Regions from separate parts of the Shewanella sp. SM29 genome, predicted to be linked through region 2. Evidence: riboswitches for the same ligand, from Rfam matches in the RefSeq annotation. Region 2 holds a riboswitch; the other holds the start of a gene.
What was found. A riboswitch is a leader RNA that binds a small molecule or an ion and turns the genes downstream of it on or off. The one in region 2 is predicted to bind lysine.

Region 1 (16,131 bases), on a different contig from region 2:
GCATAATGCACGGCTGATACAACCTTGGGCAGCTTCTTCAAATATGACACATTGCTTGATGATAATGCCGTTAGCCCCTTTATCTGCCGCATTGCGACGGGCTTCGGTTCTGGCATCGGCAAGTGACGCAGGCGCACCGTTAGCATCGGCCTGACAGGACTCACCTTCGACCAATCCTTTTAACTCATAATGACCTTTAGGCAAGGTATCACCTTCATAAAGGACGACATCGGATGCCTTGAAATAGTCATTAATCGCCTCACTGTCCAAATTACTGTTAAAACTGTAGTCGCTTGCACAGGCACTGAGCAGGAGCACTAATGCACTTGAGAGGATAATTTTCATGGTTTGACCTGAGGTTGAGGAGAAAACTGCGCAGCCTTGGTAGGCTGCGCCGATGCGATATTATTATCTGAGTAAATTCTACCGCTTAAGGTACTTTTGATAAAGCTGCTGATGGCGATTATTCAGATCTATCTGCCGTCCTTCAATCCAGATTGCCTCAATTTTATTGGTCATAGGGTCGAGAATGTCCCCCTCTGACAGCACGACACTGCCTTGGTATCCCACCGCTATCGCACCTAAATCCTCCACACCTAACAGTTTTGCGGCATCTAAGGTGATGGACTTAAGTGCTTGTTCAGGCGTTAAACCATAGGCGGCGCTGTAACCTGCGGCGTAGGGGAGGTTACGGCTATTCCAGTCCGATGAGAACCCAAGGGCGAAGGGAATACCTGCATTGGCGAGTAAAGATGGGATCTTAAAGGGTAAATCGACTGGCTCATCTTTACGTTTAGGCAGGCTCAAGGTATGAGGGTAAATGACCCCAGCCTTAACTTCCCTTAGGCTTGAGTCCAAACGCCATGCATCGTATCCGCCGACAATTACCAGTTTGAATTGGTATTTTTTCGTCAAGGCGATCACTTGCTCAATTTGGCCAACACTTTCGGCATGGGCAAACAGTGTCGCTTTGCCTTGGTATAGCGGCAGCATAGCCTGCCAGCGCAGGTTGTTGGTCGCGGACTGTTGGTCTTCATCCTGGTTGTTATCTTTGCCCTTGGCCTTATCACTTAAGAAATAGCGATAGCCATCTTCAAAGGCGATATTGAGCTTGTCGATTGCCTGCTGATTTTTCTCGATGGCCTTGGCTTTCTCTTTTTCATCTTCTGGCATGCGTTTGATTTGCGGCCAATAGACATGGAACTGTCCAGCACTTGGTGTCATCGCATCTTCAATCGTCCATGCATCGAGATCCACCAGTACCGATTGTCCAGCTAACCCATCACCGCTCGGGACGATTTGTGCGTGGGTAATGCCGTTGTAACGTATGGTCGGGATGAGCTCCGAATCCGCATTGTAAGCTGTGGCCGTGCTGATCTGCGGATTGATATAACCTACCTCGGCGTTATCAACCGTTGGGCGGCTCATTTCAATTTCGACTAAGCCTAAGCTGGTGTCTAGGGCGATTAAGCCCGGATACAAGTGTTTACCGCTGGCATCGACGACTTGAGTGTCACTGGTTTCTGCGGTTGCATTGTTGATTTGGCTGGTCAGTTGAGGCCCAACGGCCGTGATCTTGCCATTTTCAATTAAGACGTCTGTGTTGCTGAGCACGCCTTGAGTGACTGTGTGCACAGTGGCGTTTTTAATCAGTAAGCTGCGGCTTTGTTTAGGCGTAGGTACGATATCATTGGCCATCGCTGGGGCCTGCGTGGTGCAAATTGCGCCGAGTAGCGCCACAAACAAAACGGTTTTAGATAAATGTTGCATTATTTGGCTCCCTCATGAGCGTGGCTCCATGCCTGATAGTGAGTGTCGCAGTGCCACTGTGGCTCGTTGAGTGGCGTGACTTTTTCACCCGCTTTACTTTGGTCATCACTGCTGAGAATTTTTTGGATAAGTGCGGCGCGCTCGTTCACTACAGCTTGTTGGGCAACTTGGTCTTGGTCGCGGTCAAAATAGCGTTTTCCTTCAACCCATGCCTGCGTCACTTTGGCGTAAATAGACAGAGGCTCTGCGTTCCAGAGTACGATATCGGCCATTTTGCCTGGGGTGAGTGAACCCACAAACTCATCGACTCTTAATTGTTTGGCTGGATTGATAGTAACCATGTTCCAAGCGTCTTCCTTCGACATATTGCAATACATCATAGACTTAGCCGCTTCTTGGTTGAGTCTGCGCTGCATTTCATAATCGTCTGAGTTAATGCTGGTGGTCACCCCCTTGTTTTGCATCAGACAAGCGTTTTGCGGAATCGCATCATACACCTCAAACTTATAGGCCCACCAATCGGCAAAGGTCGATGCGCCAGCACCATGGGCAGCCAGTTCACTCGCCACTTTGTAACCTTCGAGCACATGGGTAAAGGTTTGTACTTTAAAGTGATAGGCCTCGGCCAAGCGGATAAACATCAGGATTTCTGACTGTACATAGGAATGAATATGTACGTCGCGTTGCTGGTTTAATACTTCGGCGACCGCCTGCAGACGATAACTTGGACGCGGGGCGATGGTTTTCTTTTTATCGCTGGAGCGCAGATTATCATAGGTTTTTAACGCCTTTTCATAGGCGATAGCAGCGTCGAAGGTTTCTTCAAATAAGGCTTTTACTCCCATGCGAGTCTGGGGGAAGCGCTGAACAAATTTCTCGCCCCAGTTACTCTGTTTGACGTTTTCACCTAAAGCAAATTTGATACTGGCGGGCGCGTTAACAAATTTGAGTTGTTCGGCCGACTCGCCCCATTTCATTTTGATCAGTTGTGATTGGCCACCGATAGGGTTGGCGCTACCGTGGAGTAATTGCGCGCTGGTGACGCCGCCCGCTAAGGCGCGATAGATTGAAATATCGTCGGGATTAATAATATCGCCAATGCGTACTTCAGAGGTTACTGCGTCTGTTCCTTCGTTAGTACCGCCATTAATGGCGATATGCGAGTGTTCATCGACTATGCCGGCGGTGAGGTGTTTACCTGTTGCATCGAGGACTTGATAACCTGATGGTGTACTTAATTGCTGGCCTATTTTCTCGATGCGGCCATTGGCCATCAAGAGATCAGCATGTTCGAGAATGCCTTGCTTATCCGATGTCCACAGGGTGGCATTTTTGATGTGCAGCTTCTCAACATTAGGGGCTTCTCTCAGTCCGTAAGCGACGTTAGGGAAGGTGAGGTGACTCACTAGGCTCGTGTTTGCTTCATTCTTGGGAGCATGATTGCTTGCTTGGTCTGCTTTTTTGAGCTTTGCAGTTTGAGTTAAAGCGACACCGGCAACATTTGTAGTGCGACTTTTTGCATCGACCATACGACCTTGAATGCCGTCATCGGCCATCCACAGCGTAAAGCGGCTAAGGCCGTTAATGCCTGCGGCGCTCAAATCGGCAGTAAAGCTCAATCTTCCGTTATCATCTAACTTAAGTTGAGTGAGTGAGATACTTTGTTCGCCACTGCTTAAATTGCCTTGGATGTTGGGTTTATCACTTTTACTTTCATCATGTAGCGATAAATCTAGCGTGAGGTTATTGAGGCTTAATTGGTAATCTCCCAGTAATCGTGCTTGGGGAAGTGAGCGCAGACTTTGCTCCTGACCTTGCAACCAAACACTGTAGATCTGGCCATCTTTAAAGATATTGCCTTTAGTGATAACAAAGTCAGCCATATAACCGGACGCGAGTTTACCGGTAAAGTCGGCGGTGCCTGTCATCTCTGCGGCTTGGGTGGTGAGTGCTGCGAGAGCGTTTTCTTCACTTAAACCTTGGGCAATGGCTTGGCGTAGGCGCGGCCAGAAGGCATCGGTCTTAATCCCAAACTGCGTTAACGCAAAGGGGATACCTGCGTTAGCTACCGCTGCAGGATTGGTTGGTGCACGTTCCCACTGTCTTAAATCCGCCAGTGATACTTCACGATCAGCATCATCTGTGCCGACATCGGGTGCCTGCGGATAGTTTAAAGGCAAGATCAACGGATAGTTCAGCGCCTTTAACTCATTGATGCGTGAGTATTCTTGACCATTACCAAGTAGGTTGGCTGGCAGTTTATGTTCTTTGAGTAAATGGGCTGCACGTAATTGGTCGTTGAGATTTTTGGTTTCAAAGATAATTTGCTTATCGGCTAAATTATCTAAACGCTCAAAGGCGATATTAAATTCGACTTGATTGTTTATTGCGCCATTGGCAGGTTTGTTTTTATTTTGGTTATACCAATTTGCATCGGCAAAGGTTTGCCTAATAAGTGCAATGCTGCCCATTAAGGATGAGGGATAATCTTGTTCAGACGAACCTTTATCAAATGCCATAAAAGGTTGACTGCGGGCGCGATAAATCACTTCATTAGCCGTTTTGTCCGCTAATGAAAGGCTGACACCCGTCCCACGGAAGATACCGTCGAGTTTGCTACTTTGCACACTGGTGAAACCATTATTAATCCACTCTTTTGCGCGTTCTTTATTGGGGTAAACGTAATTAAACCATTCTTTTTCAGAATGAATTGCACCATTTCCCGCATTACCACCGATACGTTTTATATCATAGACGGGGCGAGTGAGCTTAAGTTTGGGATATTCGAACTCAATCCCATAATCGGTAAAAGGATCGATAAATCCGGGATAAATTGTATAACCACTCAAATCGATTCTAAATGCGCCAGCGGGAATGTCGTTGTGCTCAATAATGGCTTTAATTCGATTATTTTCAATTAATAAAGTGGCATCGCTTAAACGCTTTCCCGGTGCAATAATTAATTCAGCATGGGTAAATGCAGTGAGTTTACTGGATGTTGTTCCAGTATTGAGCTGGGCAAATGTTGTTTGTGATACTAAGCTAGCGATTATGCTGCAGCATATCATTATCTTATTGTTTATCTGCATTATTTTATTCAATCGAGTGAGGGTGAATAAAGAGTAACTGAAAGCAGATGTAAATACTAAGGCTGAATTGTAACGTAATTTGAGTGGGAGTGAGGTGCGGAATTAACGGCTGTCGTTTAAGTTTGAAATGATTGATGGATATAAAAAAGCTCGCAACTAATGCGAGCTTTTATGCAAACTTGTGTTGGCAATTAGCACCATCACACTTGGTTGGATTAGATTAAGAAATCTTCCATAGAACGACCTTTGTTGATCTCGTTCTTAAATACGGTAGGCATACGGCCTTGGCCAGTCCATTGAACCATTTCACCGTCAACTTCAATTTGGTATTTGGCTGGACGAGGAGCGCGTTTCTTCGCAGCAGCTTTAACAGCTACGCCACCTAAGTCATCAATTGATAAACCAACGGCTTCCATTTGTTGACGGATTTCTTCAATCTTAGCATTACGAGCTGCCATGGCTTGTTCTTCTTCCTCAGCCATAGACTCGCGTTCTACTAAAATTTTATCTAATTTGTCGGCTAAATCACGTAACTCTTCAACGCTAAGTTCTTTTACTGCAGCTTTAAAACGACGGCCGTGAGTTAATATCTCTAAAAATTCGCTCATATCTATTTTCGTCCCACTCTATTTTTAATACAGGATAATGGTGAACAACACCTAAATGATAGAAACTAATATAGCTCGAATCAAATAAAATTATGCGTTTTAAGGAAATTAAATATTATTTATTTTTTGAACTTTTCTTATTCCCTCAAATAAGTGTCCAAAAAAGTGGCCGTTGTAGTGGATTAAAAAATACAAACAGGCGTTTGACTTTGGTTGACGTTAACGTTAACAGGACGTAAAGTTGCTCTATCCTGCATTGGTATTAACCAATGTTTTGTCCATGTACATGAAAGTGTAGGAAGGAAACCCTATGAAAGTATTGGTGCCCGTTAAGCGCGTTGTTGATGCCAATGTGAAGGTCAGGGTCAAAGCTGACAATACAAGTGTTGACACTGCAAACCTAAAAATGGCGTTGAACCCTTTTTGTGAAATCGCAGTAGAAGAAGCGGTTCGTTTAAAAGAAGCGGGTAGCGCTACTGAAGTGGTTGTTGTCAGTATTGGTAATAAAGCCGTGCAAGAACAACTGCGTACCGCGCTTGCATTAGGCGCAGATCGTGCAATTCATATCGATACTGAAGAAGAGCTCGTGCCAGTGTCTATCGCCAAATTGCTCAAAGCGGTACAAGACAAAGAACAAGCAGATCTGGTGATTTTTGGTAAGCAATCCATCGATGGTGATAATAACCAAACTGGTCAAATGTTTGCCGCGTTAATGGATATGCCACAGGCGACCTTTGCTTCAGAAATCAAATTAGAAGCGATTACATTACAAGTCACCCGTGAAATTGACGGCGGCATGCAAACTCTTAAACTGCCTTTACCTGCTGTTGTGACCGCCGATCTACGTTTGAACGAACCCCGTTACGCTTCACTGCCTAACATAATGAAAGCCAAGCGTAAGCCATTAGAAGTATTTACTGTGGCAGACTTAGGCGTGACGTTAAAGAGTCACCAAACGATTGTGAAGGTCACTCCGCCAGCTGAACGTAAAGCGGGCATCATGGTAGCGTCGGTAGCTGAGCTAGTTGAAAAGTTAAAAAATGAAGCGAAGGTGATCTAAATGGCCATTTTAGTATTAGCTGAACATGATAATGCTGCACTGAAACTCGATACGGCAAAAATTGTTACCGCCGCCCGTGCCATAGGCGATGAAGTACATGTCTTAGTTGCGGGTCACCAATGTGGCGCGGTTGTCCAAGCGGCACAGGCACTACAAGGCGTTAGCCAAGTACTCGTTGCCGATGCCAGCGTGTATGAAGCGCATTTAGCGGAAAATTTTGCCAAATTGCTGGTGGACTTAGCGCCAAACTATGGTCACATTCTGGCCTCGGCTTCAAGTTTAGGTAAGGACACGCTTCCGCGCGTGGCGGCATTATTAGATGTCGCGCAAATCTCAGAAGTTATTACCGTCGTCAATGCCGATACCTTTGTGCGCCCTGTGTATGCGGGTAATGCCTTAGCGACAGTGCAAAGCCATGATGCTATTAAAGTGATGACAGTGCGCGCCAGTGCGTTTGACGCTGCGCCAGAAGGTAACAGTGCGGCTGTGACGACACTCGATAAAGTGTTTGAAGCGAGAACTCAGTTTGTTTCTCAATCCTTGACTGTATCTGCCCGTCCAGAGTTAGGCAATGCTGGCATTATTGTATCTGGTGGCCGAGGCATGGGCAGTGGTGAAAACTTCGGCATGTTAGAGCAACTTGCTGACAAGCTCGGTGCAGCAGTTGGCGCATCACGCGCTGCAGTTGACGCAGGTTTTGTGCCTAACGATTTACAAGTGGGTCAAACTGGTAAAATCGTTGCGCCAAACTTGTATATTGCCGTCGGTATTTCTGGCGCGATTCAACATTTAGCCGGCATGAAAGACGCTAAAGTCATCGTTGCAATCAACAAAGATCCTGAAGCGCCGATTTTTCAAGTTGCCGATTATGGACTCGTTGCTGATCTGTTTGAGGCGGTTCCTGAGCTGATTACAAGTCTCAGTTGATTTTATCTGTGATCTAGGTCACATTAAGTGGCTTTGCGGTAGCATCTGCTAAGCCGCTTATGTTTTTATGTGCCTCACGCCCGTGCAAGGGCGTTCTTAGAAGTAGAGGCGCGCCAAATATTAGTAGTGATCAGTAGGGTGATTCCGTTGATCGATTGCGAAAGGATTTGGTGCCGAAGTGGTTCGATTTATCACGATCAACTGCTGGGGTTGTACCTAATAGGTGCAGCACTGCCATAGTATTTTCCGATATGGATATTGGGAATAGTTACTATGGAGCGCTACTGATAGGACAGGTGACCTTGGGTATCTATTGCCTTTTCCCACCAGTTCAGTCGCCCTCCATTCGTATTTAACGAAGATAATAATCAATGACTGTTATGAATTATGCCGATTCGGCACTTTCCTTGTTGCCGCCTGCGGTGGCTATCGTGTTGGCGATCTTGACTCGCCGTGTACTGCTTTCTTTGGGGTTAGGTATTTTAATTGGTGCTTTATTGCTCAATCAATTTTCACCTTTAGCAACGGGTGAGTTTGTATTTAATGGCGTTAAAGGGCTTTTTTGGACTGATAAAGGTCTAAATTCGTGGAACTTATATATTCTCGGTTTCTTAATTGTACTGGGAATGATTACTGCGTTAATTACCGTAAGTGGCAGCGCGCGGGCTTTTGCCGATTGGGCTCGTTTACATATACGTAATAAACGTGACGCTAAACTATTGACCATGTTTTTAGGTTGCGTAGTTTTTATTGATGATTATTTCAATAGTTTAGTTGTTGGTTCGGTCGCTCGACCTGTTACCGATCGTTATTATGTTTCCCGCGCTAAGTTAGCTTATTTATTAGATTCTACTGCGGCGCCTGTGTGCGTTATTTCTCCAGTTTCGAGCTGGGGCGCTTATATTATCGCACTCATTGGCGGGATATTAACTGCCCATGGTTTTGCTGATACGGGTCATTTGAGTATTTTTATTCAAATGATCCCAATGAACTTTTACGCAATCTTCTCCTTGTTATTATTACTTTTTGTTGTCTTTATGGGATTAGATGTTGGGCCAATGCGTGAGCATGAGCTCAATGCCCAACGTGGTAATTTATACGATGAGTCTAAAGGATTACCGCCTGGGGCTAACGCGGATTTACCTGAAGCCGAAACCGGTAAGATTTTAGGTCTATTTCTGCCGATTACCGTGTTGGTATTTGCAACCCTCTATTTTATGATTAACAGTGGCGCTCAAGTACTCGCGGCGGAAGGGATTGAATTTAATATTATTTCTGCTTTTGAGAAAACCGATGTCAGTTCATCACTTTTCTTTGGTGCATTAATTGGTCTAGCGGTTTCGCTGATATTGAATTTAGTGCAAGGCGTTGAGAAATTGATGATAGTCAAAGGTATAGTGCAGGGCGCTCGCTCTATGCTGCCGGCGATTTACATCCTGTTATTTGCTTGGACAATCGCAGGTGTGATTGGTCAACTCGAAACCGGTAAGTTTATGGCGAGTTTAGCAACAGGAAATATTCCGTTCGCGTTTTTACCCGCCTTAATGTTTGTGCTAGCAGGTATTACCGCGTTCTCAACTGGTACTAGCTGGGGTACGTTCGGGATCATGTTGCCGATTGCTGCTGATATGGCGATGGGAAGTCACACTGGCATGATGTTGCCTATGCTTGCCTCTGTGCTGGCGGGTGCTGTATTTGGCGATCATTGCTCGCCGATTTCCGACACGACTATCTTGTCGTCTACGGGCGCCAGTTGCCACCACATCGACCATGTGGTGACTCAGCTACCTTATGCACTCATTGCGGCGTTTATTAGCTTAGTGGGTTATGTGGCACTTGGATTTACCGAGTCTGTTGTCGCTGGTTTAGTGGCTTGTAGTGTGGCATTTGTGATCAGTATTATCGTACTTAAAATCAAATCTAAAGGCGCAATTAGCTAGACGTTAATTGAAACCTTTCACTGCAAACGTTCACGACAAATAAGTCAAAATAAATCAGCCAGCATTATGCTGGCTGATTTTTTTGGTTAAGGCTGAGTTTGTCTTTATCTATAGCCTATCGCATTAAGGCTATCAACTCTTAGCTTAGCGTGCTTGATCTAGACCGCGGCGTTTAAGTAAGCCTTCTGTGGTGGGTTCTTGTCCGCGGAAGTTTTTGTAGGCGTCCATTGGCGCTATGCTATTACCCACTTCACGGATCGTTTTGCGGTACTTCATGCCGATTTCACGATTGAGCCCGCCTTGGGTTTGTACATAGGCAAACGCATCCGCCGCTAAAATCTCACTCCACATATAAGCGTAATAACTTGCCGAGTAACCGCCGGGGAAGGCGTGGGCAAAATAGGTCGACTTATAACGCGGAGGTACGGCACTAATGTTTAAGCCGTGCTTTTTCAAAGCATTGGCTTCAAAGGTTGGTACATCTTGCAGCGGGGTATCTGGGCTTAATGAATGCCATTCCATGTCTACTAATGCAGCGGCCATGTATTCCAGTGTGTCAAAGCCTTGGTTGAAACTGCCAGATTTCAGCAGTTTTTGCAGCAGTTCATCAGGAATGGGTTTGCCCGTTTCGTAGTGTTTCGCGTAGTTCGCTAACACTTTTGGATGGGCTGCCCAATCTTCTTCAAACGTCGATGGGAATTCGACAAAGTCGCGTGAAACCGAGGTGCCCGCCAGACTTGGATAAGTCACTTTAGAGAACATGCCGTGGGTGCCGTGACCCATTTCATGGAACATAGTGGTGACTTCGTTATAGCTGACGAATGTGGGTTGACCTTCGGGCGCTTTCTTTATGTTCATCACGTTGACGACCACAGGTTTAGTGCCTTCGAGGAAGGATTGACCGACGAACGAACTCATCCAAGCGCCACCACGTTTACCTTCACGGGCAAAATAGTCGGCGTAGAAAATGGCCATGCTTGAGCCATCGGCATCAAACATTTCGTAGGCTTTCACATCGGGATGGTAAACCGGTAAATCTGGGCGTGGTTTTAAGGTGACGCCATAGAGTTCTTTGAGTGTGTAGAATACGCCGTCTTCGAGCACGCGGTTAAATTCGAAGTATGGGCGAATGCTATTGGCATCGAGAGCGTATTTTTCTTGGCGGACTTTTTCTGCGTAAAACTCCCAGTCCCACGGTGCCAGTTCAAATTGCCCACCGGTTTTAGTGATCATGGCTTGAATGTCGGCCGCTTCTTTCTCTGTGTTAGCAACTACCGCAGGCACCATTGAGCCAAACATGCTGTAAACCGCTTCGGGTGTTTTGGCCATTTGCGGTGCTAATCGATAACTTGCCCAGTTTTCATAGCCTAATAGTGTTGCGCGCTCGGCTCTGAGTTTCGCTAAACGAGATACGAGTGACGCAGTTTCGTTTTCACCAGTTAAGCCACGGTTCGCTGAGGCTTCCCAAATACGCTGGCGTAGCTCACGGTTTTCCAGTGATGCCAACACAGGTTGGCGAGTGGTGTTGGTGATGTTAATCAGATACTTGCCATCGTGACCTGCCGCCTTGGCATCGTTCGCGGCTGAAGTGATTTCACCGTCGGTTAATCCAGCAAGTTCACTTTTTGAATCCACCACAACGGCGATTTCTTTGGTTAAGCGTAATAAACGCTGAGAGAACTCATTCGTTAGTGTTGATTGTTCTTCATTTAACGCGCGGATTTTAACTTTTTGTTCATCGGTAAGTTTAGCGCCAGCCATGATAAAGCGTTGGTGATATACCTCAACCAAACGTACGGCTTCTGGGGTTAACCCTAAGTTAGTGCGGTCGTTATAGATGGCTTCGATACGGGCAAATAGCGCTGGGTTTAAGTTGATATTATCTGAGTGGGCCGCCATTTTGGGCGCCATTTCGCCTTGGATTTTACGCAGTTCTGGATTGCTGTTTGACCCTGCTAAATTATAAAACACGCTTGATGCACGGTTGAGTAGGGCGCCGCTTTTCTCCATAGCCACAATCGTATTATCGAAGGTTGCTGCTGCCGGATTATTGGCTATTGCGAGAATTTCTTGGTACTGCTCTGCCATGCCTTGCTCTAGGGCTGGCGCGAAGTGCTCATTCTTGATGAGGCTAAAATCAGGGGCTTGATATTGCAGGTTACTGGCTTGGAACAGCGGGTTTTGGGTTTGTACCGAGATAACGTTAGGTGCTTTAGTTTCTGTGCTGCTGCAACCTGCCATGAATCCGGCGGTGAGAGTGGCGCCGATGGCGATGGCAATAAAACTTTTATGCATAATTGAGTGACTTCCTTTGAATTGTTGTTTTTTTAGGACTGTAACGTTAGTAACTTAAATAGGACTGAAAATGGCTTGTTATCGGGTAATGTCTAAGTAAAAAAGGAGCCTCGCATTAGCGAGACTCCTTTGGCTATTTCCTTGCAGGGAAAATAGGTACCGCTTTTTACTTACTTCTTAATCACGCGATGATGAGATGATTAATTAGCGAGTAAACTTGTGGTATTTATCAATACCAGAACTTCTACCTGTGTCATGACATACTGCACAGGATTCAGAGGTCGGTTGTTTAAACCAATCAGCCACACTTAGTACGCTGATTTCACCACCGTTGCTTGCCATATGCGCCTTAGCAGAATCGCTAGTGTGGCAGGCATAACAGTTAGCGGTGACAGGACTGGTCATTTTGTTACCTGGCTCAAGAATGTATTGATTGGGCACTTTGCCTAAATCAATCGCTTTTTCGTGACAGGCAACACAGCTAGTAGAGGCTTCAATTGCGCCTGCACCGTTTGCGGTTTGCGCTTGAGTTCCATCAGCTTTAACTTCACCGACTTTAGCGCCATTACCCCAGTGCCAGCTGTGTACCATAGGACCAAAACCAGCGCCTAAGGCTGCTGATGTACGTGCCATGCCGTTGTCATGACAGGCGATACAAGCATTACCACCTTCATCGAAGGCACCATTTTTGTGGAACGCAGTGGCATCGTTGTGACAAGTAGTACAGCTGTTAGTACTCGCTATCTCACGACGTTCGAAGCCAGAGACCTTTTGAGTGGTGACAGGGTTAACGACATCTGAGTAAGCCGTAAAGGATATACCCATAGAACCATCATAACCTGTCGCTCTTAGGCTACCATTACTTTGGTAACGTTGATTGCCATCATATTCCATCCAACCAGCGGTACTGAATGTCACGCGGGCAGAATAAACATAGTTAGCATTCACTGCGCTGATATCCGTCAGTAAATGACAGATATTTTTAGTGCCGTCAGTGTTGTAACCATAGTAGTAGTTAGTACGGTTACCTGGGCGACCCACTAAGCTGCCATTTTCATAGGAATGTAAATAAGCGCCCGCATAAACTACGGGTTTCTTAGCGTCATATACTAGCGGGCTAGAATAGTTAAAGTTGTCTTTAATGCTAAAGACGTTACCATCGGTGTCTTTTACTGTCAGCGTTGTACACCAGCCTGGGGCGGTTACTGCTGCCGCAGCACCTGTCGGCGCATAGTGGTCTGTCTTGGTAGAAATATCATCTACTTTAACAGGTGTTGATAGACTCAATTTATACTTAGCGCGAATCGCTTGGCGTTCGGTTATACCCGCTTTGCTTTCGTGCATAATGCGCAGATCCGCACCATTACTTGGGATAATAGCCCCTGGTACGCCACCACTGTCATGGCAATCAATACAACCTGGTCCGGCTACGTTGATGTTTTTAGGTGCTTCAACGTGACAAGATGTACAGTTTTGTACTGAAAAGTCCTTAGTAAAATCTTGGTGATTGATATGACCAATTTTAGATAGGGTGTTTGTCGCATAGCCACCCGTAGAGAAACCTTCAGCATTGACAACTGCGCGGCTAACTGAGCCGTGACACACTAAACAGCCTTCCACGAAGGTGACTTCGCTGTCCATGCCGGTAGCGACATAGCTTGCATGACGACGAGGGCTTGTTGAATAGTCGATATGGCAAGAGTAACAACTATCAGTTGTGGTTGAATGGGTGCCTTCAGGTTTGTTAACGACCAGAGGTTTAGAGGTCGCAATACCATTATTACCACCGACACGTAACCAAACGATACCTTCAGTGCTTGGATTAACCCCTTTCATTGGTACTTTAAATTGGTAATGACCATCAGCTAAAGCGGTCAATTCAGCGCCGACGGTTGCTTGAGTTGCTTCACCGCCAATATGGACGTTATCTGCAACACCATTTTTATCAGCTTCGGTGCGGTTAGTGATGAAGCCTTTATCTGTTAGTGCCGCCACTTTGGCTTGAGCATTTAACAGTCCGTTGATTAGGTTATTGTTTTCATCTGTAATTTCAAATTCGTAAGTGATACTGCCTTCGCCAAAGCTATAGTTGATCACTTTGACGTTAGTCATAGTAGAACTGGTGACAGGGGGCGGTGTTCCAGGCTCACCGGGTGTTCCAGGTTCACCAGGTGTTCCAGGGATACCGGGCGTTCCTGGTGCTCCATCCACACCATCTTTACCATCATCGCCACAGCCAACAAGGGCGCCAGTTAGTGCTAAGGCAACTAAATATGCCAGTTTTCTAGAGGTGAAAATTCTCATCATAATCTCCATTTGATCCAATATGCGAATAAAGGACGGAGTGGAGCACTAAAGTTTGCAGGGTAGATTAGTGCTTTGACCGTTGGTCTCAATTTGCAAGCTATCGAATACTTTTCTTTTTTTAATTGAGCACGTTTTGTCTCGAATGAAATATTACTGTTAACGCTATGTTTATTTTTTGAGCGCAAGCCCATTTATACCTATTACTTTGGAGGTAGATCGCACTTTTTAAATTTAACTTTTACTAATTTTTCCTTACGAAACAACATTTAAGTTTCAGTTAAGCTTTCATTAACAATTGAACGGCATCGGGGCGTTTTTTATGTTTTTTGCAGGGAAGAGTATTAAATGAAGTGGACTAGAAATACTTCAGGAGGCGATTGGGGATTAAAATGATTGATAAGTTGGTGTCATTGCAGAATTTCATGATAAAAGCTTAGCGGCTGCTAGTGTTCTGATGTGAAGCGCAATGTTAGACTAGCGCTCAATTTGGCTCTGGTAGCAGACGCGTAAGCGATAACGTTTTTAAAGGGTATAAGTCTTGGCTCAATTGTATTTTTATTATTCGGCAATGAACGCGGGTAAATCCACTTCCCTATTACAGTCATCCTATAACTACCGTGAACGCGGTATGAATACTTTGGTCATGACAGCCTCCATAGACGACAGATATGGCAAAGGTAAAGTGGCCTCACGTATTGGCATTGAAACCGAAGCACAGGTATTTAGTAGCCAAGATGATTTGACTCAAATGATTAGCGATGTGCATCAAGCCACGCCATTAAGCTGTGTGCTGGTGGATGAGTGTCAGTTTTTGAGTAAAGAACAGGTTAAGCAGCTGACGCATGTGGTCGATAATATTGATATTCCTGTACTCTGCTATGGCCTAAGAACGGACTTTCAAGGCGAACTTTTTAGCGGCAGTCATTATTTATTAGCTTGGGCCGATAAATTAGTTGAGTTGAAGACTATTTGCCATTGTGGACGTAAGGCTAACATGGTGGTGCGTCTTGATGGTGAAGGCAAGGTGATGCGCGAGGGTGAGCAAGTGGCGATTGGTGGTAATGAAAGTTACGAGTCTGTCTGTCGCAAACATTTTCGTGAATTTATCTGGGATGCGCATGAATATGTGGGATGAGGCTTCGTTAATAGTGTAATTATTGAGCGACTCATTCTTTTTGTGCGACTTAAATTAGTTCGTTTTGTTTTTAAGTCATACTGTCTATTGCCTTAATCGCTGAAAATACCTTGATATCAACAAATTAATATTTGGCAAAATGTACTATCAGCTTAACATGAGTATTGATTAGTGGCCGTTGTGGGTAACAGGCACCCTTCTTTACAGTGAAGTTAGGTTTGATAAAGTGTGGAACATAATGGGTACTAAGACTAATTAATAGAGCCGGATAATGGCTAGATGAGTTTGATATCTTGCTTTACTGAGTGGCAACGGATTTGCTGAGTTGCATGAAAGATGAATATTTTAGTGTTTTTTTGGAGCTGTTTTGCCTAATTCCACATCAGAGATGAAGTTCGAAAATTATCGTCCTCGTCCACCACAACCTGAGCCTAAAGCTAAGGTTAAGCCGCCGCGTAAAGCCAGATCAAAGGGCAGGGTCTGGTTCTTATTTTTCATTCTGATTTGCTGCGCTGCATTGCTGATTGGACTTGAGGTTAAAACTTCGTTTTATCAAGCAAAATTCATCAATCAATATGCTAAGACGCTCACCTATGAATTAGAAAGCTCACCGAGCCAAGCGGTTATTTATCCTAGTTATGGTCCTTTTGATGAGCGCCATGGCTACAGTAAGTTACCTCAGTATATTGATAGGTTATTGCAACGGAATTTTCAGGTAACGCAACAAGTGGCGTTTTCGCCAGCGTTGCAGGAATACGCTCAACTTGGATTTTTTCCGCCTTACCATGAAAAGGCCCAATCTGGATTGACGCTGCTCGATTGCCGCAATACCGATTTATACGAATTTGCCTATCCTAAACGGGTTTATCAGGACGACGATAAGATCCCCAATGAAATCGTTAATACTTTACTGTTTATTGAAAACCGCGAGTTATGGACGACGGAAGAGAAACTCAATCCTGTGATCGACTGGCCACGCTTTGTGGTGGCAGGTATGAGT
Region 2 (16,131 bases):
TCATTGAGTTTAAAGCTGTTATCCATGTAAGGATCGTTAATCAGCCCCTTCCAACCCACTGTGGTTCTTGGTTTTTCAAAATACACTCGCATCACAATTTCGAGTTGATCTTTATAACGTTCACGCAGTGAGACCAAACGCTGTCCATATTCCAACGCAGCTTTGGGATCGTGGATAGAACAAGGCCCAATCACCACTAATAGACGATCATCAGACTTAGCCAGAATATTATGGATACTATTACGCGCATTAAACACAGTCGCAGAGGCTTTTTCGGAAGCAGGAAATCGTTCAAGAATCGCGATAGGTGGAAGTAACTCTTTTACTTCTTTAATGCGAACGTCATCATTTTGGTAATACATAATTTTACTGCTCCAACGCTGGTGTTTTAGGCTATTTCTATCGCTGCGATAAGGGATCTCAACTGCAATACTGAGTTCAATTTATCGAGTCTCAAGCGCCAATGCAACCAAGTTGTCTCCATTTCAAAAAATCAAATATAACTTATTGTTTTAATATATTTTAAAAAAATAAAAATTCAAATATGCCAGCTAACTCACAGCCTTGATGAACAAAATCGAATATGGCGGATAAAAAGGAATAAACATATTTGCTGCAAGTGTATTTAGGTGCCCTATATTAGCAAGCAAAGATGTTTACCCGTAATAAGCATAATTGATGGCCAACTCTCAATAGAAAAAAGCGGACAAATGCTAATGCTGTAACATGACTTGTAACTTGCTCTGATAGCGTTGACGCTCTGACTCATCTCGGCTCAAAGCCAAGGCTTTATCCATATTCAGTTTGGCACGCTTTTCGTCCCCCAGCGCCCAGTAGGTTTTAGATAAACCGAAGAAGAACTCATGACGATAATCCGCTTTTGCCAACGCCCTTTGATACCAAGCCAAGGCTTCATCGTATTGATGCTCATCATAGGCTTGCTGCCCCATGTCATAGTAATAATAGGGATTACGTATTCGCGCTAATTCAAGCACTTTATTAATTTCGGCCCATTCATCAAGCCGCCCCTGATCCCCTAAAATCAAGGCTAAGTTATAAAGCGTTGTCAGATTTTTCGCATCAAACTTGAGTGCATAGCGATAAACCTGTTCGGCCCGCTTTTCATCACCTTTATGCCGGTAAATAATGGCGAGCGTGTTGAGTGAAGGCACAAACTGGCCGACTTTTAAACCCACTTTAATCAAGGCATAGGCCCTGTCTAAATCACCGTTCACCAAAGACTCTGCCGCCATATTGTTGTAAAACATGCTGATTAAGGTCTGCCGATCCACTTGGGTTTTACCGTATCCCCGTAGAGCTCGCTCTGGCATAAAGTCCACTAAAACTGCGGTAGATGACACATAAACTGAATGTGCGTTTTCAGGTGGACGTAAGCGTAAATTCACATGCCCATTGATTAAATAGAAATCACCTTGCTTATCCCATACGGGTTCTATCGCAATATCTTGATACTCAGCACTCACATTCAATATGTCCGCTAACGCAGAAGTCATGACCACTAAAGACATGCAATTACCCGCCCTTTGGGCATAGGTTTCACGGGCAATTTGGGTCAGATTATCTTGATATAGAAAATCAATGTTAGCGCTATTGGTTTGACTCGCATTGATATAACTAGCTAGCCATTCATTGGCTAACATGTTGTTATTATGTGACAAAGTGTATATCCCATAGCGACGTTTTACGTCTGTCACAACCTCGGGGGGCAGATAAAAGATATCCGCAACAGAAGGAATATCGGCCACAGGGGTAAACAGTGAATCGGCAAGTAACGACTCAAGATCCGACGGATTAGGCTCAATGGTCGTCGAGCTACAAGCAAACAATTGACTGAATACAACGCTCAAGATCGTACTCAAGTATACGGCTCGGAATAGTTTCGACATACGCCCTCCCACACCATTAGCTCCTATTTGAGCTTATTACAAATGGTGAAAAAGACGACATAAAATGGTTACAAAAAATGATAATCGCGATCGATTGAAAATAATTGCAAATAATTTAACGAATTAACTATTGTGAAGGTCGGTCAACTTCTATGTATAACTCACGCTGCTGATAATCATACGGCCGATAGTTATGCTCCCCACAGGTAAAATGTCGATAGGGTTTCATGACTGTAACGCAACCTGAGGGTAAAGCCTGCAAAATTTGGATTTGCTGCTGGCGACGAAGCGACTCCTGCCATTCAAAATCCTTGAGCACTTGATCACGCACGGCAAAGGCATCGACAGGCTCACTTGAGCGATTAACGATCACTTCTCCTGCAAAGGCAGAAACCGATATCCAGCCAGAAATGACGATAAGACTTAGTCGCGAAAATTGACCTATTGTTTTTATATTCAAGCTCATAGAACACTCCTTAATTTATACAAGAAAACAGAATTGCTCAGTAATTAAGCTTGCGACCCAGTGCTTAAACTTCAATCACATTGATTACCCATAAAAAAGCAGAGCCTAGGCTCTGCTTCACTATCCCTCGATCCAAGCTAAGTATCAAGGTGAATCACGCGTTAATGTGCAAGTTTAATCAGCCCGCATTTTTGACCGTAACAAACTCAGGATAGGCATCAATACCGCAGTCAGAAGCATCCATACCGTTGTATTCTTCTTCCTCAGTAACACGGATCCCCATGGTTATCTTAATCACATACCAGACTGCAAATGATGAGCAGAATACCCAAGTGAAAATGATCGCTGCCCCCGTCAACTGTCCGGTAATAGTTGCATTGGCATTGGATAATGGCACACACATTAAACCAAGGAAACCAGCCACACCATGTACTGAAATCGCACCGACGGGATCGTCGATCTTAATGCGATCTAAGCCCACAATCGAGAACACCACCACGCCGCCCGCCACTAAACCAATCACACCCGCCATTAACAATGAAGGCGAGAGAGGATCTGCCGTAATTGCCACTAATCCAGCCAAAATACCGTTAAGGATCATGGTCAAATCCGCTTTGCCCCAAATCATCTTACACACGATAAGAGCTGAGATGGCACCAAAAGCCGCTGCAGTATTAGTATTCACAAACACTTTCGCCACTGAGCTTGCATTCGCCGCATCCGACACCATTAATTGCGAGCCGCCGTTAAAGCCAAACCAGCCCATCCACAGAATAAACATACCTAAGGTTGCCATTGGCAAGTTAGAGCCTGGAATAGGATTCACTTGGCCATTAGGCCCGTATTTACCCTTACGCGCACCGAGCAATATCACGCCAGCAATCGCCGCGGTCGCCCCCGTCATATGCACAATACCGCTACCAGCAAAGTCTACAAAGCCCAGTTTAGCGATAAAACCTTGGCCCCAAGTCCAATAACCTTCTACTGGATAGATAACCGCTGTCATCACCACAGAAAAGAACAAGAAAGCCCACAACTTCATCCGTTCCGCCACAGCACCAGAGACAATTGACATCGCCGTTGCCACAAATACAACTTGGAAGAAGAAGTCAGATTCTAATGCATGGCTCGCATCTGCTGATTGCGAACCAATTAAGGTGCCAATTGACGGTAACCAGCCACCTTCAGTGTTATCCACATACATGATGTTGTAGCCAACCAACAGATACATCACACAGGCAATCGCGTACAGCACAACGTTCTTAGTTAAAATTTCAGTGGTATTTTTAGAGCGAACTAAACCCGCTTCTAACATAGCGAATCCCGCCGCCATCCACATGACTAAAGCGCCAGAAATCAAAAAGTAAAAGGTATCGAGTGCAAAGCGTAGTTCAGTGACTGTGCCGCCTAATTTCGTTAATTCTTCCATTGTCAGCCCCTTATAGCGCTTCAGTATCAAGTTCACCCGTACGGATACGGATAGCATGTTCTAAATCAACGACGAAGATCTTACCGTCACCAATTTTCCCCGTATGGGCCGCAGTGGTAATGGCCTCAATCAACATGTCGAGATTTTCAGCCTTAGTGGCAATTTCTAGTTTTACTTTTGGCAAAAAATCCACCTGATACTCGGCGCCGCGATACAACTCTGTATGCCCTTTCTGACGGCCAAAACCTTTCACTTCGGTCACCGTCATGCCCTCAATACCAATTCCGGCGATAGCTTCACGGACATCATCCAACTTAAACGGCTTGATGATAGCGCTGACTAGTTTCATCCTGACCTCCAAAAAAACGCGATTGTTATTAACTTGTATCAAAGGTAATTCAATCATTAGGCCAACAATTTAATCTATTGATTATTATTGGTTTAAATTTTTTAACACTATTTTTTAAGGTTAAAAACGCACCATAATCGAGCACTAACTGGTGCGATGCACTCTTTTAGTGAGCAGTTTAAGTGCGGCAGCTATTCGACCTTAGGCCTATTGGTAACAAGGTTAAATTAGGGTCTACTGGGGGAAGCGTAAATCGAGATGAAATCTGAGCATCACAACACAAGCTCTTAGACAAAAGCGAAGATCATCACTAAGACAATCATCAAGCGCAGAAGGAAGGCCCGATGTTAAAACCAGAAGAATGTGTTCTCGTTATCGTCGATGTGCAAGGAAAACTTGCACAAATCATGGATAACAGTGACAAGCTGCATCAACAACTACAGACCTTAATCCAAGGCGCACAATTATTTGAAATTCCCATACTGTGGTTAGAACAGCTACCCGATAAACTCGGAGCAACTAGCCCTGAGCTGCAAACCTTACTTGCGAAAACCAGCTCACCCATTGCCAAGCAGCATTTTAGCGGCTGGCACTGTGACGCGTTTGCAAAGGCATTAACTAAGACGAATCGCAAACACGTCATACTCGCGGGTATTGAAACCCATGTGTGTGTTTACCAAACCTGTTGTGACCTTATCGAGCAGCAATATTCGGTGCATTTAGTCGCCGATTGCGTATCGTCACGCAGTACTGAGAATAAACAACTCGGGATCCAAATGATGACGGCCAGGGGCGCCCTATTAACTAACGTAGAATCGTTATTATTTGAATTACAACATCAAGCCCAAGGCGAGCGGTTTAGGGCGTTATTAAAACTGATCAAATAGCGACTTAGCCCGTGGTATTTCTTCAGCCAGCATGACCAACGCCTGACATTACTCGATATTTTTTTCCATAAAAAAGCCCCCGCTGAGTCAGCGAGGGCTTTTATTTACATGAGGGGTTAGCTCATATTGAAAACTCAACCGCGATTGATTAAAACCTACTTATAAGTGGCTTCGCGTTTTTTCGCTTCTTCATCCCACTTAGGTAACATGTCTTTCTTAAATGCTTCTTTCTCAGCATTCATCTTTTTCATGTCCATACCTAAGGCTGCTTGTGCTTTAGCTTTAGTAGAGATATCAGGAATCGCAACAGGATCTGTGATGCCTTTTTTACCGAGTAATTGCGCTAACTTCACACGAGCATCAGCAGCTTTACTTACCGAAGTTCCCAGAATACGCAATGCTTCATCCGGTGCGTGAGCTGCAACACCATGGGAAGCAATCGCTAAATCCCAACGCCATTGTGAGTGGCGGATATCTGTCAGTATGGGTTTCATTTCTTCTTCAGTTGCGCCAGCTTTCCACGCAGCCTCTGCTTCAAAGTGTGCTTTGACTAATTGCTCTTCCGCTTTCAACTTCATTTCTTTGACTTTGGCTTTACGCTCATTAGTCACGCCAACCAAAAACTCTTTAGTCTGGCTATGGCAAGTTGCACAGGTTTCTTCAAAACGGTCGAATGGATTGCCCACTTTATGATCGGTAAACTTCTTACCTTCAGCACTGGTCACTTTTGGCATGTGACAGTCAACGCAACTCACATTATTCATGCCATGAATACCCATTTTCCAGGTTTCATACTCTGGATGCTGGGCTTTTAACATTGGTGTCTTAGAAAGGGCGTGTGTCCAATCAGAAAATTGGATTGAGTCATAGTAGACTTCCATTTTTTCAACTGTTGTACCCATATCCCAAGGGAATTTAACAAAATTCTTTTTGTCGTCAGTTTTCTCAAAATAATACTCAACGTGGCACTGAGCACATACCATTGATTCTTTATCTTGTTTAGACGCTTTGCTGAAAGGTGTACCTATAGCTTCAAAAGCACGGTCTGCATAAGGGCGTGAAATACGTAACTTTGGAGAGCTTTTTTCATGGCAATCACCACAACCAATGGTATTTGTCACTTCAGGGCCACCCTTTGACCACTTACCTTTGAAGTAACCATCTTCGCCTTGCTCTTCAATCAAGCGAGGTACGTCAGGGCTCTTACAGCTCCAACATGCCATCGGCATAGGACCATCTTCCGCATTAGCGGGTGCACCTGTACGTAGCGTGTTACGCACGTCAGTTACCGCATACATGTGGCCGCGTGGTGCATTATAATCTTTAGCAAAACCATAACCCGCCCATAAGATCACCATATTAGGATCTTGTGCAAGTGCATCCACTAGTTCTTCACTTTTAGCGGTATCATGCCAGCTACTGTATTGATTCTTAAATTTATCTTTATAAACTTCGTTGCGAGGCTCTGTTTTATCACTCGCCATTGCGCCCGCTGCCATGAAGCTGGCGGCAACCAGTGCACTCAGTGCAAAGGACTTACCTGTCATCTTCTTCATCATCTCATCTCCGTGTTGCATTATTGTTGTAAATCACGACATCTCCATGGTCAAACTTAGTGATTTAACCCTGCTAAAAATATACCTCTTAGGGGGTATCTAGGTTGAAGTTTGCGCTAGATCAAAATGTAAAGGTGTTGTTGTTCACATTTCTATACTTTTGTTAATGTATTACATTATTTTCTAATGTAAAAACCACTGCAAAGTGCCATAACAGCGGCCATCAAAATGAACAGCGGATTAATGAAACGAGGTAGTCTAACCTCAAAAATCTTAGGATTAATGTTAGTACTTATTCTGCTCTCTAGTAGTTTATCGACTTTTGCTATCATCAATTTGTCCTACAGCTTAGGCGACGCCAAGGCGATTAATGCCTCAGGGTCGCTGAGGATGCAAAGCTATCGGTTAATGTTTTACGCCAACTCAGGCAGTGATGCTGCGCAGAATAAAATTACCGAATTCGAAAATACGCTCTATTCCGACACATTAAAGCCCTCGGAAAGTTGGTTTAGTCCGCCAGAAATTGCTGCTCAATATCAGCTTGTCATCGATAAATGGCTGGTGATGAAACACTACATAGAACAAGAAAACTCCCGCGATTATGTCGCCTCACTGAAGGACTTTGTTGATACCATAGATTTACTGGTGCTTGAGATGGAGCACTACGCCGCCTTTAAACTCAGGCTCCTTGCCGCCAGCCAAATATTAGGCTTAGGCGTCATGCTCATTATCGCTTTTGTGGCCGTGCGTTTTACAAAGAAGAAAGTGGTGATCCCGCTGCAAAAATTAATGGAATCGGCCAACACGATTTCTAAGGGTAATTTTGAAATTGAAATGCCCGAGACCGAATACATTGAACTCACAGCGCTGACCCATGCCCTACAAAAAACAGCTAAGGAACTCGCGACGCTTTATGGCAACTTAGAATCGCAGGTAGCAGAAAAAACCTTAGCGCTGACAAGGGCCAACAACGAGCTGGCATTCTTATATGATAACCTACTGACATTAAACGCAAATAAACTCGATTACAAGGCTCTCAAGGCGGCGCTGAATCAGTTAAAAGGCTATGAATCACTCGACTACCTAAGACTCATCATTCAATACCCAGAGCAAGAGCTTGAAGTGATTGAGGCCGATGGTGGCTGGCCAGATATGACTCAAGAGAGCACCCGTTTCCCACTGCAATTTGAGCAGGCTAATTTAGGCTATTTAGAGTTAATTGCCGACCAAACACCCAATATCGCCTTGTTTAACAATTTCGCAATTATGTTGACGCGCTCAATCGTGATCCACAATGCCACAGAGCAAAGACAGCAACTGGCGCTAATGGAGGAACGTGGCGTAATTGCCCGAGAGCTGCACGACTCTTTAGGTCAAGTGCTATCTTTCCTAAAAATCCAAATTAGCTTATTACGCAAAAACTTAGATTGCAGTTGCCGCAGTCCAATCGTTGAGGCGCAGCTAACCGAAATCAACGAAGGTGTAAGCACTGCCTACGTGCAGCTCAGGGAGTTACTATCCACCTTTAGGCTCACAATTAAAGAACCCGATCTAAAAAGTGCTTTAGAGGCTATGCTTGAGCAACTCAGGACAAAGACGAATATAAAGATAACCTTAGACTATAAACTTGCGCCACAATGGCTAGAGGCAAAGCAACACATCCACATACTGCAGATCACGCGAGAAGCGACGTTAAACGCCATCAAACACGCCGAGGCCAACCTCATTAACATCCATTGCTATAAGGATGACGAGGGTATGGTCAATATTGATGTTTGTGATAACGGCATAGGTATTGGACATTTAAAAGAACGAGATCAACATTTTGGCATAGGTATAATGCATGAACGAGCCAGTAAACTTTCAGGTAAAGTCGTGTTCAGCGACAATGATTTAAAGAGATTTAAACCTGCTATGGCAACCACGACTGAGCAAGGATGCAATGCACAAGACGACGCACTCAAACCTAACAGCCCACTAAACCTTGTGCAGCACAGCAAAGGGTCAAGTGGCACTAGAGTGACGCTTATTTTCCCATCTCAACAGGAGCCTTCAAATGGGTAAACCTTATTCCGTACTGGTGGTCGATGACCATCCCCTCTTGCGCAAAGGCATCTGCCAGCTCATCGCTTCAGATCCTGACTTCAGCCTATTTGGCGAAGCCGGTAGTGGTTTAGACGCATTAACCGCAGTGGTCACCGATGAACCCGACATCATATTGCTCGATCTGAATATGAAAGGCATGACAGGCCTAGATACCCTCAACGCCATGCGCCAAGAAGGTGTTACCTCACGCATAGTAATTCTCACCGTTTCCGATGCAAAACAGGATGTTATCCGTTTACTTCGCGCTGGAGCCGACGGCTATTTGCTTAAAGATACTGAGCCAGATTTGCTGCTCGAAAAACTCAAAAATGCTATGCTTGGCCACAGGGTGATCAGCGATGAAGTCGAGGAATATCTTTACGAACTTAAAAATGCGACCGATGAACAAGAATGGATTTCAAGCCTGACCCCAAGGGAGTTGCAAATTCTACAGCAACTGGCGGAAGGCTTAAGTAATCGCATGATTTCAGAGCATTTACACATTAGTGAAGGCACAGTTAAAGTGCACGTAAAAAACCTACTGCGTAAAGCCAATGCGAAATCGAGAACCGAAATGGCGGTGCGCTATCTGAATCATTAAAGATACAAAAATGAGCTTGGTATCGCGCAAACAATAAAGGCAATCCCATGATTGCCTTTATGTTTTTATCAAATAGAGATTAAATAAATGATTACAGACCTTTCTCGATAAATGTCTGCCAACTCAATAGCGCCTGCTCAAAATCCTCAAGGCCACAATAAGCTTCTGACTCAGCATCATAGAGTGACATAGCCTCTTCTAATTCATATTCTTGCTCAAAGCCTAAGGTATTGGCAAAGACTCGCGCCTGTTCACGCTCTAACTCTAAGGTAAAATCATTACCAACAAGACGCCATGAACCTCGTTTATCGGCTTGAATTTCTTTTATCACACCCAACACTTGCTGAATTTTAGCTAACTCAGTCCCTAATTCTTCCGTAAACCATTGCCCAAGCACTTCATGATCCATGCTAAAGCTAGCCAAAAAAGTGCCAGTTAAACTGTTACGCCGAAATTCGTATTCCATTTTATTGTCTCTTTGATCTAAGCCTACTAATGCTAATTTTAACCTATCCTTGGCTAAGTTGCTTGCATCACTCAGCACATCAAATTTATGTCAATTAACGTTTACCTCATGTCGTTAAGCATAAGTACTGACTTCATTTTCATGACAAAATCAGTTAGTTTGTTTGGATGATTTTGAAAGTTAAATGGAATGCGATATGCACGAAGGGTTTATCTACAGTTTAGTGCTAAGCGGCGCCCAAGCGGGTTCCACCTTGAGCCTAGAACAGATCGAAAAATGGGATCCTCAGGATGGCCTACTCTGGTTACACCTTCGCTATCGCAATAAAAAGGCACGCCACTGGATACTCAATAGCGGTCTGCCTAAGGTCGAAAGTGATGCCCTACTCGCCCAAGACACTCGTCCCCGTGCAGTGATAACAGGTGAAGGCATATTACTCGCGTTACGCGGCGTCAACCTCAACCCCAATTCAGCTCCAGAAGACATGGTGGCCGTGCGTATCTATGCCGATAAACAGCGGATCATATCCACCTGCGATCGCGAGTTACAGTCGGTCAAAGATGTCGCCGAGCTGATCCTTGAGGGAAATGGGCCTACAACTACGGGGGACTTTATCGTCGCAATCTGCGAACGACTGACCAATCGTAAAGTCGAGTTTATTGATAAATTAGAAGAACAACTCTCTGATTTAGAAGAACTAGTCGTCTCAGGCAATGTGAAAGACTTACGTACCGATATCGCCGAACTGCGCCGTCAAACTGTGGCCATTCGCCGCTATTTAGCCCCACAGCGCGAAGCATTCTCGAAAATGATTTCTGAGCAATTTAGCCTATTTAAAGATACTGAGCGACTCAAGCTGAGGGAAACAAACGATAAACTTATCCGCACCATTGAAGATCTCGATGCCCTGCGCGATAGGGCCAATGTGACTCAAGAAGAATTACTCAGTCAGCAGTCGGAGCAACTCAACAAACGCTTATATTTCTTATCCTTAGTGTCAGCAATCTTCTTACCGCTAGGCTTTTTAACAGGCTTACTTGGGGTCAATATTGGCGGGATACCGGGCGCGGACAACACTTGGGCCTTCGCCACCTTCTGCGGCATATTAATCTCACTCGTCGCCCTGCAAATGGCACTGTTTTATCGATTCAAGTGGTTATAGCCACCTTAAAACAACGCCAATCGATTAGGATTGGCGTTGTTTTCTCTCAGTCCCATAAGCTAATTGTTATGGGCTAATGCTTACGAGCTAATTTTTATAATTTAGGCTGGAATGTCGGCAACTCAAAAACATGAGTCATGACTTTATAAAGCTCTGTTCCTTGGTGCACAGACGCCGAAGCAAAGTGCAAAATAGGCACACAGTCCTGGGGCAAACAGACCGTCTTTAGCTCATCTGCCGTACCGTATAAATCCATACGCAGTAAATTGACTAAGGGCTGCCCCGCAGCCAGTGGCTCACCCACAGGTGCGAGATATTCCACTAGTCCTGAACTTGGCGCGTGATACTTTTTATAGTCTTTAAGGTAACAACCAAAGCGCGACATTTTAGCAGGCGCAACGGTTTCAGCTATTACGCCTCTGTGGCTTAAATACGCCAAAATCCCTTGAGCATCAACCAACGCATCCTCAAGACAGACACGCTCTTGACTCGCCAATTCTAAGGTTAACGCCGACACAGCAACGGCTAGATCGCGCCCCTGTGCTTTTGCAAAATCACTCAATTGCCACCAAGGACAAAACGCCGCCTCATCCATGGCGCCACCAAAGGCATTGGGGATAATGAGCGTATAAGGGATCGACAAAAACTGCGCAGCAGCTAAGTCATATTCAGGACAATACAAGTGCTTACAAGACTTAGGACCTGTGTGCAGATCGAGCACTATATCCGCGCCATGGGCCATAATCTGCAGATTAACCGCGAGCCTATGGCCAGTAGTAATGCCCCATTCATGACGCAATTTTTGCTGACAAGCTTCAACCAAAGTACTGCGATAGGCTTGGATCAGCTCGCTATCACTCAGCTTGGCATGTTCCCCATACCAAGTCGGTAAATCGATAGCATGATTCAAATACTCACGATTCCAATTCGCGCCCGTAATAGGATCAAATCGGCCAAGGGTAAACTCACCACTTTTTTGGTTGATCCCGAGTGGATTGGCCAATGGCACTAAGGTGATTTCGCCGCGGATGTCACAGTGTTCAAGCTGCTTCATCAACTGATAAATCACCGCATTCCCTTGTACTTCAGCACCGTGGACATTGGCTTGAATATACACTTTGGGGCCAGTCGCCTTATCGTCACTCGGCTTGAAATGGTAGATAGGCAAAGTGAGTGCTTGCCCTGCGGCAAGCTCCCCGATTTGCAGAGACGATGTTGTCGGCAACATACTAAACGCCTTCGAACAGATTTTGATGCAGCGATTTAACCACTTGTGCCGCTTCCGCTTCGGCCACTAACACACACAGATTATGTGGGCTGGCACCTTGGCAAATCATCCGCACATTGTGTGGCTCTAACACTTCAAATACACGGCGACAGATACCCGGTGTCGTCGCAATACGATTACCGATAATCGCCACTAAGGCCAATCCATCTTCAACTCGCACACGACAATGCTGTGATAATTCTTGCAGCAATGCCTCACTCAACAGACCTTGTCCACTTGAATCTGAACCGGTTTTATCGAGGGTTAGAGACACATTCACTTCTGATGTGGTAATCAAATCCACACTGATCTTATGTCGCGCTAATGTCGCAAAGGTTTCCGCTAAAAAGCCCTGCGCATGCAACATTTGCAAGCTGTGAAGATTTAACAGGGTTTGATCGCGGCGCAAAGCCACAGCGCGGAATACGGGCGCATCTTCCACTTGATGACGGATCCAAGTTCCGCCCTTTTCAGGCTCTTTACTTGAACCCACAAACACTTGAATTTGCTGACGAACGGCAGGAAGAATAGTCGCTGGATGCAATACCTTGGCACCAAAGGTCGCCATCTCGGCGGCTTCATTGAAACTGATCTCGGCAATCGGAAAGGCATTGGGCGCCAAACGAGGATCCGTTGTATAAATCCCCGCGACATCGGTCCAAATCTCTACCGCTGAGGCGCGTAACGCTTCAGCTAACAGTGCAGCAGAATAATCACTACCGCCGCGACCTAACGTGGTCGTTTGACCCGATTCATCGGCACCGATAAAGCCTTGTGTCACAATCACTTGCTCCGCTAACAGTGGCTGTAGATAATCACGAGCTAAAGTCGCAATCTTTTCAACCTGAGGTTCAGCGCGGCCAAAGTGGCTGTCAGTACGTAATACTCGGCGCACATCGAAGGCACTTGAGTTGACACCTTTCTCGCGGATCACCGCCGAAAACAACGCCGAAGAACATTGCTCACCGAGGGACAACAACTCATCCATAGTCGCTTTGCTGCGTTGTGATGCGAGCGCTTCACTCAATACCGACATGCGACTCAATAATTTATCTAATGCGGCGGCCACATCGTTAGGACGACCGAGCTTATCTAAAATCGCATATTGAATTTGGGCAATTTGTTTTAATCGCTGTAATCGGCCATCGTCGTTGATCGATTCTTGGGTCAATTCCACTAACAGATTAGTCACGCCGCTCGAAGCGCTGACCACGACTAAACGACAATGAGGATTAGCTAACACTATGTCTGCACAGCGATTCATAGCGTTATAGTCGGCAACTGAGGTGCCACCAAATTTTGCGACAACGAGGGACATTAGCGCACCTCCGTGAAACACGTAGGGCAACAAATAAATGCAGATTGAATAAGATATTGATTAACTAACATGATCACACTCCGAACTGACTTCGTTCGAAGAGCCTGGTGCTCAATGATAACGCACCCCAAAAGAAGGGAAACAGCAATCGTCACCAGAAGCTCTCCACCAATTACAGGTGACAATCGTCAGGATTCAGCCTGAGCGACCGACATAAACATGCAGCAACCATATCTATGCCTCGGCGTTAATCTCCCTCATCAGTCATCGCTGGAGTTTGTGCTCCTCTGACCGACTACCTAGTTAACGCTCCTCTTCTGTTCCTTTCCTAGGAAAGGGACGAAAAAAGTAGCAATAAACCCCTAATGAAGTCAATGCTAATTTCATAACAAATGAACAATTTAAATAAAATCTTTTGAAAACAACTAAATGTTCAAATCGGGTAGCTCGTATACCAGCTGCACATAATCTCTAAATTTGCCTAAACACACTTCATCATGTCCATCCAAGGTGCAAGGCACTAAGCTCACATCCCCTTGTTCGACAACATAAATCGCATATTGATTAAATTTCTTACCCAATTGCAATGCCATCGTTCTATCGATAAACACGGCCCAACTTTTTTCCATGTGGGATAAATCCGGTGCTGCGCCCACTAAAGCACGATAAGGGCTACCGAGTAATTCAATTTCACGGAGAAGTTGGCGATCGAGTAAACGGTTTTGGCTAGGAGAGAGAAGCTTTGAAGCGGGATTATGAGCGGTAATAACAGCAAAGGAAAAATCACAGGATAATGCTTGAGTCAGCAAAAACAACGGCGCTTGGTAACATTGCCACAAATTTTGAGTCGTATTGTCCATTGGTAGTCTAGTCGAAAAATGAACCCAAGCTAGTGTAGCAGAGTGATTGTAAAATCCAAAGAGGCGTGAACTGGCTCACAGGAATAAGAAATACATTAGTTATACTAATCAATAGCTAAAGTAAATATCATGGTAAAAACCCCTGCTCACCTAAAATTTGTTAACATTTCATTTGTTAACAAATGACTAAAACGAGTACAATGTACGTACTGGTGAGTTGAAACAGATTGAGCAAGATGCTTATCGTTCAATACAGTTTGTTACATATATCGCTTAAAGTAACGTGAACTGACCGGGCATCTGTTTAAAATCTGTTCTACATTTGATTTGTCTTTTAAACATTTAAAAAAAACAATAGTTAAGGAACTTATTCTAACTATTGCTTATCGAAGTTGGTACTGATTACGTTTTCTCGTATTACACTTAAACGTGCACTTAATCTACATCAAGATATAGATGTCACCGTAAAGATTTTCCTTTTGAGCACAAAGCAGTTCAAGGAAGTATCAACGCTTTTATGAATATAAGAGCCCGAAGTAAGTTGCTCTTATTGGTTAGTATAAACTGATTAAAATTTAGGTAAATAATATGCAAAATCCGCACATTCTGATCGTTGAAGATGAAGCCGTTACCCGTAACACGCTGAGAAGTATTTTCGAGGCAGAAGGGTATGTGGTAACTGAGGCCAATGATGGCGCAGAAATGCATAAGGCTATGCAGGAAAACAAAATTAACTTGGTCGTTATGGACATTAACTTGCCAGGTAAGAATGGTCTATTGTTGGCACGTGAACTACGTGAAATCAACAACATCGGTCTTATCTTCCTGACAGGTCGTGACAACGAAGTCGACAAAATTCTTGGACTTGAAATTGGCGCGGACGATTATATTACCAAGCCGTTCAACCCACGTGAATTAACGATTCGTGCTCGTAACCTTCTGACTCGTGTCAACAGCGCTGGCGCTGAAGTCGAAGAAAAGAGCTCAGTAGAATACTACCGCTTCAATGATTGGAGCTTAGAGATCAACAGCCGTTCATTAGTGAGCCCACAGGGTGAATCTTACAAACTGCCACGTAGCGAGTTCCGCGCTATGCTGCACTTTGTTGAAAACCCAGGCAAAATTTTGACTCGTGCCGATCTACTGATGAAAATGACTGGCCGTGAACTTAAGCCACACGATCGTACCGTAGACGTGACTATCCGTCGTATCCGTAAGCATTTCGAAAGCTTGCCAGATACGCCAGAAATCATCGCAACTATTCACGGTGAAGGCTATCGTTTTTGCGGTAACTTAGAAGGCTAATAGCCCGCTAAGCAACCCGCATTAGAAACTGGATTGGTTTGATAAAAATCAATTCACAAAAAACCAGATCCTAGGATCTGGTTTTTTTATGCCTGCTATTTGGCGTTTTTCAACTGCCTATCGAGGAAATCTGCCAGTGAGCGATATAAGTGATTACGCACTTTCTCGCCACGCATCGAATGTTTAGATCCAGGATAATCGATCATCTGGAACAGTTTGCCCTCATCCTGCAACGCCTTATAAACCCGAGTGCTGTTTTCAAACAAGACGTTATCATCGGCCATGCCGTGATACATCAACAGACCCGATTGATAGTTTTTCACATAGGGAAACACGCTGCTGGCTTCATAACCCTTTTCATTCCCCTCGGGATGAGCTAAATAACGCTCAGTATAATGGGTGTCATATAAGCGCCAGTCGGTGACAGGAGCCCCCGAAATCGCGGCTTTAAAGTAATCGGGCGCCTTAAATAG

Region 1: linked by a shared signal. The riboswitch ahead of L5L77_RS05480 (Na+/H+ antiporter NhaC family protein) and the one ahead of lysC (lysine-sensitive aspartokinase 3) in region 2 are both predicted to bind lysine.

Annotation. Positions count from the first base shown of each region.
Region 1 covers NZ_JAKKRN010000005.1:171,951-188,081, forward strand. The annotation lists gene rcsF (Rcs stress response system protein RcsF) at 1-345, opposite strand, end outside; gene L5L77_RS05455 (amidohydrolase family protein) at 424-1,770, opposite strand; gene L5L77_RS05460 (amidohydrolase family protein) at 1,770-4,859, opposite strand; gene L5L77_RS05465 (H-NS family nucleoid-associated regulatory protein) at 5,075-5,467, opposite strand; gene L5L77_RS05470 (electron transfer flavoprotein subunit beta/FixA family protein) at 5,778-6,527, shown strand; gene L5L77_RS05475 (electron transfer flavoprotein subunit alpha/FixB family protein) at 6,528-7,454, shown strand; lysine riboswitch at 7,550-7,746, shown strand; gene L5L77_RS05480 (Na+/H+ antiporter NhaC family protein) at 7,826-9,394, shown strand; gene L5L77_RS05485 (M3 family metallopeptidase) at 9,539-11,689, opposite strand; gene L5L77_RS05490 (multiheme c-type cytochrome) at 11,894-13,993, opposite strand; gene L5L77_RS05495 (thymidine kinase) at 14,535-15,131, shown strand; gene L5L77_RS05500 (transglycosylase domain-containing protein) at 15,499-16,131, shown strand, end outside.
Region 2 covers NZ_JAKKRN010000004.1:228,250-244,380, reverse strand. The annotation lists gene aroG (3-deoxy-7-phosphoheptulonate synthase AroG) at 1-362, opposite strand, end outside; gene L5L77_RS04615 (tetratricopeptide repeat protein) at 714-1,907, opposite strand; gene L5L77_RS04610 (hypothetical protein) at 2,035-2,373, opposite strand; gene L5L77_RS04605 (ammonium transporter) at 2,552-3,802, opposite strand; gene L5L77_RS04600 (P-II family nitrogen regulator) at 3,813-4,151, opposite strand; gene L5L77_RS04595 (hydrolase) at 4,496-5,038, shown strand; gene nrfA (ammonia-forming nitrite reductase cytochrome c552 subunit) at 5,194-6,597, opposite strand; gene narQ (nitrate/nitrite two-component system sensor histidine kinase NarQ) at 6,823-8,658, shown strand; gene L5L77_RS04580 (response regulator) at 8,651-9,280, shown strand; gene L5L77_RS04575 (YacL family protein) at 9,372-9,746, opposite strand; gene L5L77_RS04570 (zinc transporter ZntB) at 9,943-10,908, shown strand; gene L5L77_RS04565 (succinylglutamate desuccinylase/aspartoacylase family protein) at 11,003-12,136, opposite strand; gene lysC (lysine-sensitive aspartokinase 3) at 12,138-13,493, opposite strand; lysine riboswitch at 13,644-13,818, opposite strand; gene L5L77_RS04555 (DUF3293 domain-containing protein) at 13,919-14,353, opposite strand; gene arcA (two-component system response regulator ArcA) at 14,942-15,658, shown strand; gene L5L77_RS04545 (S9 family peptidase) at 15,754-16,131, opposite strand, start outside.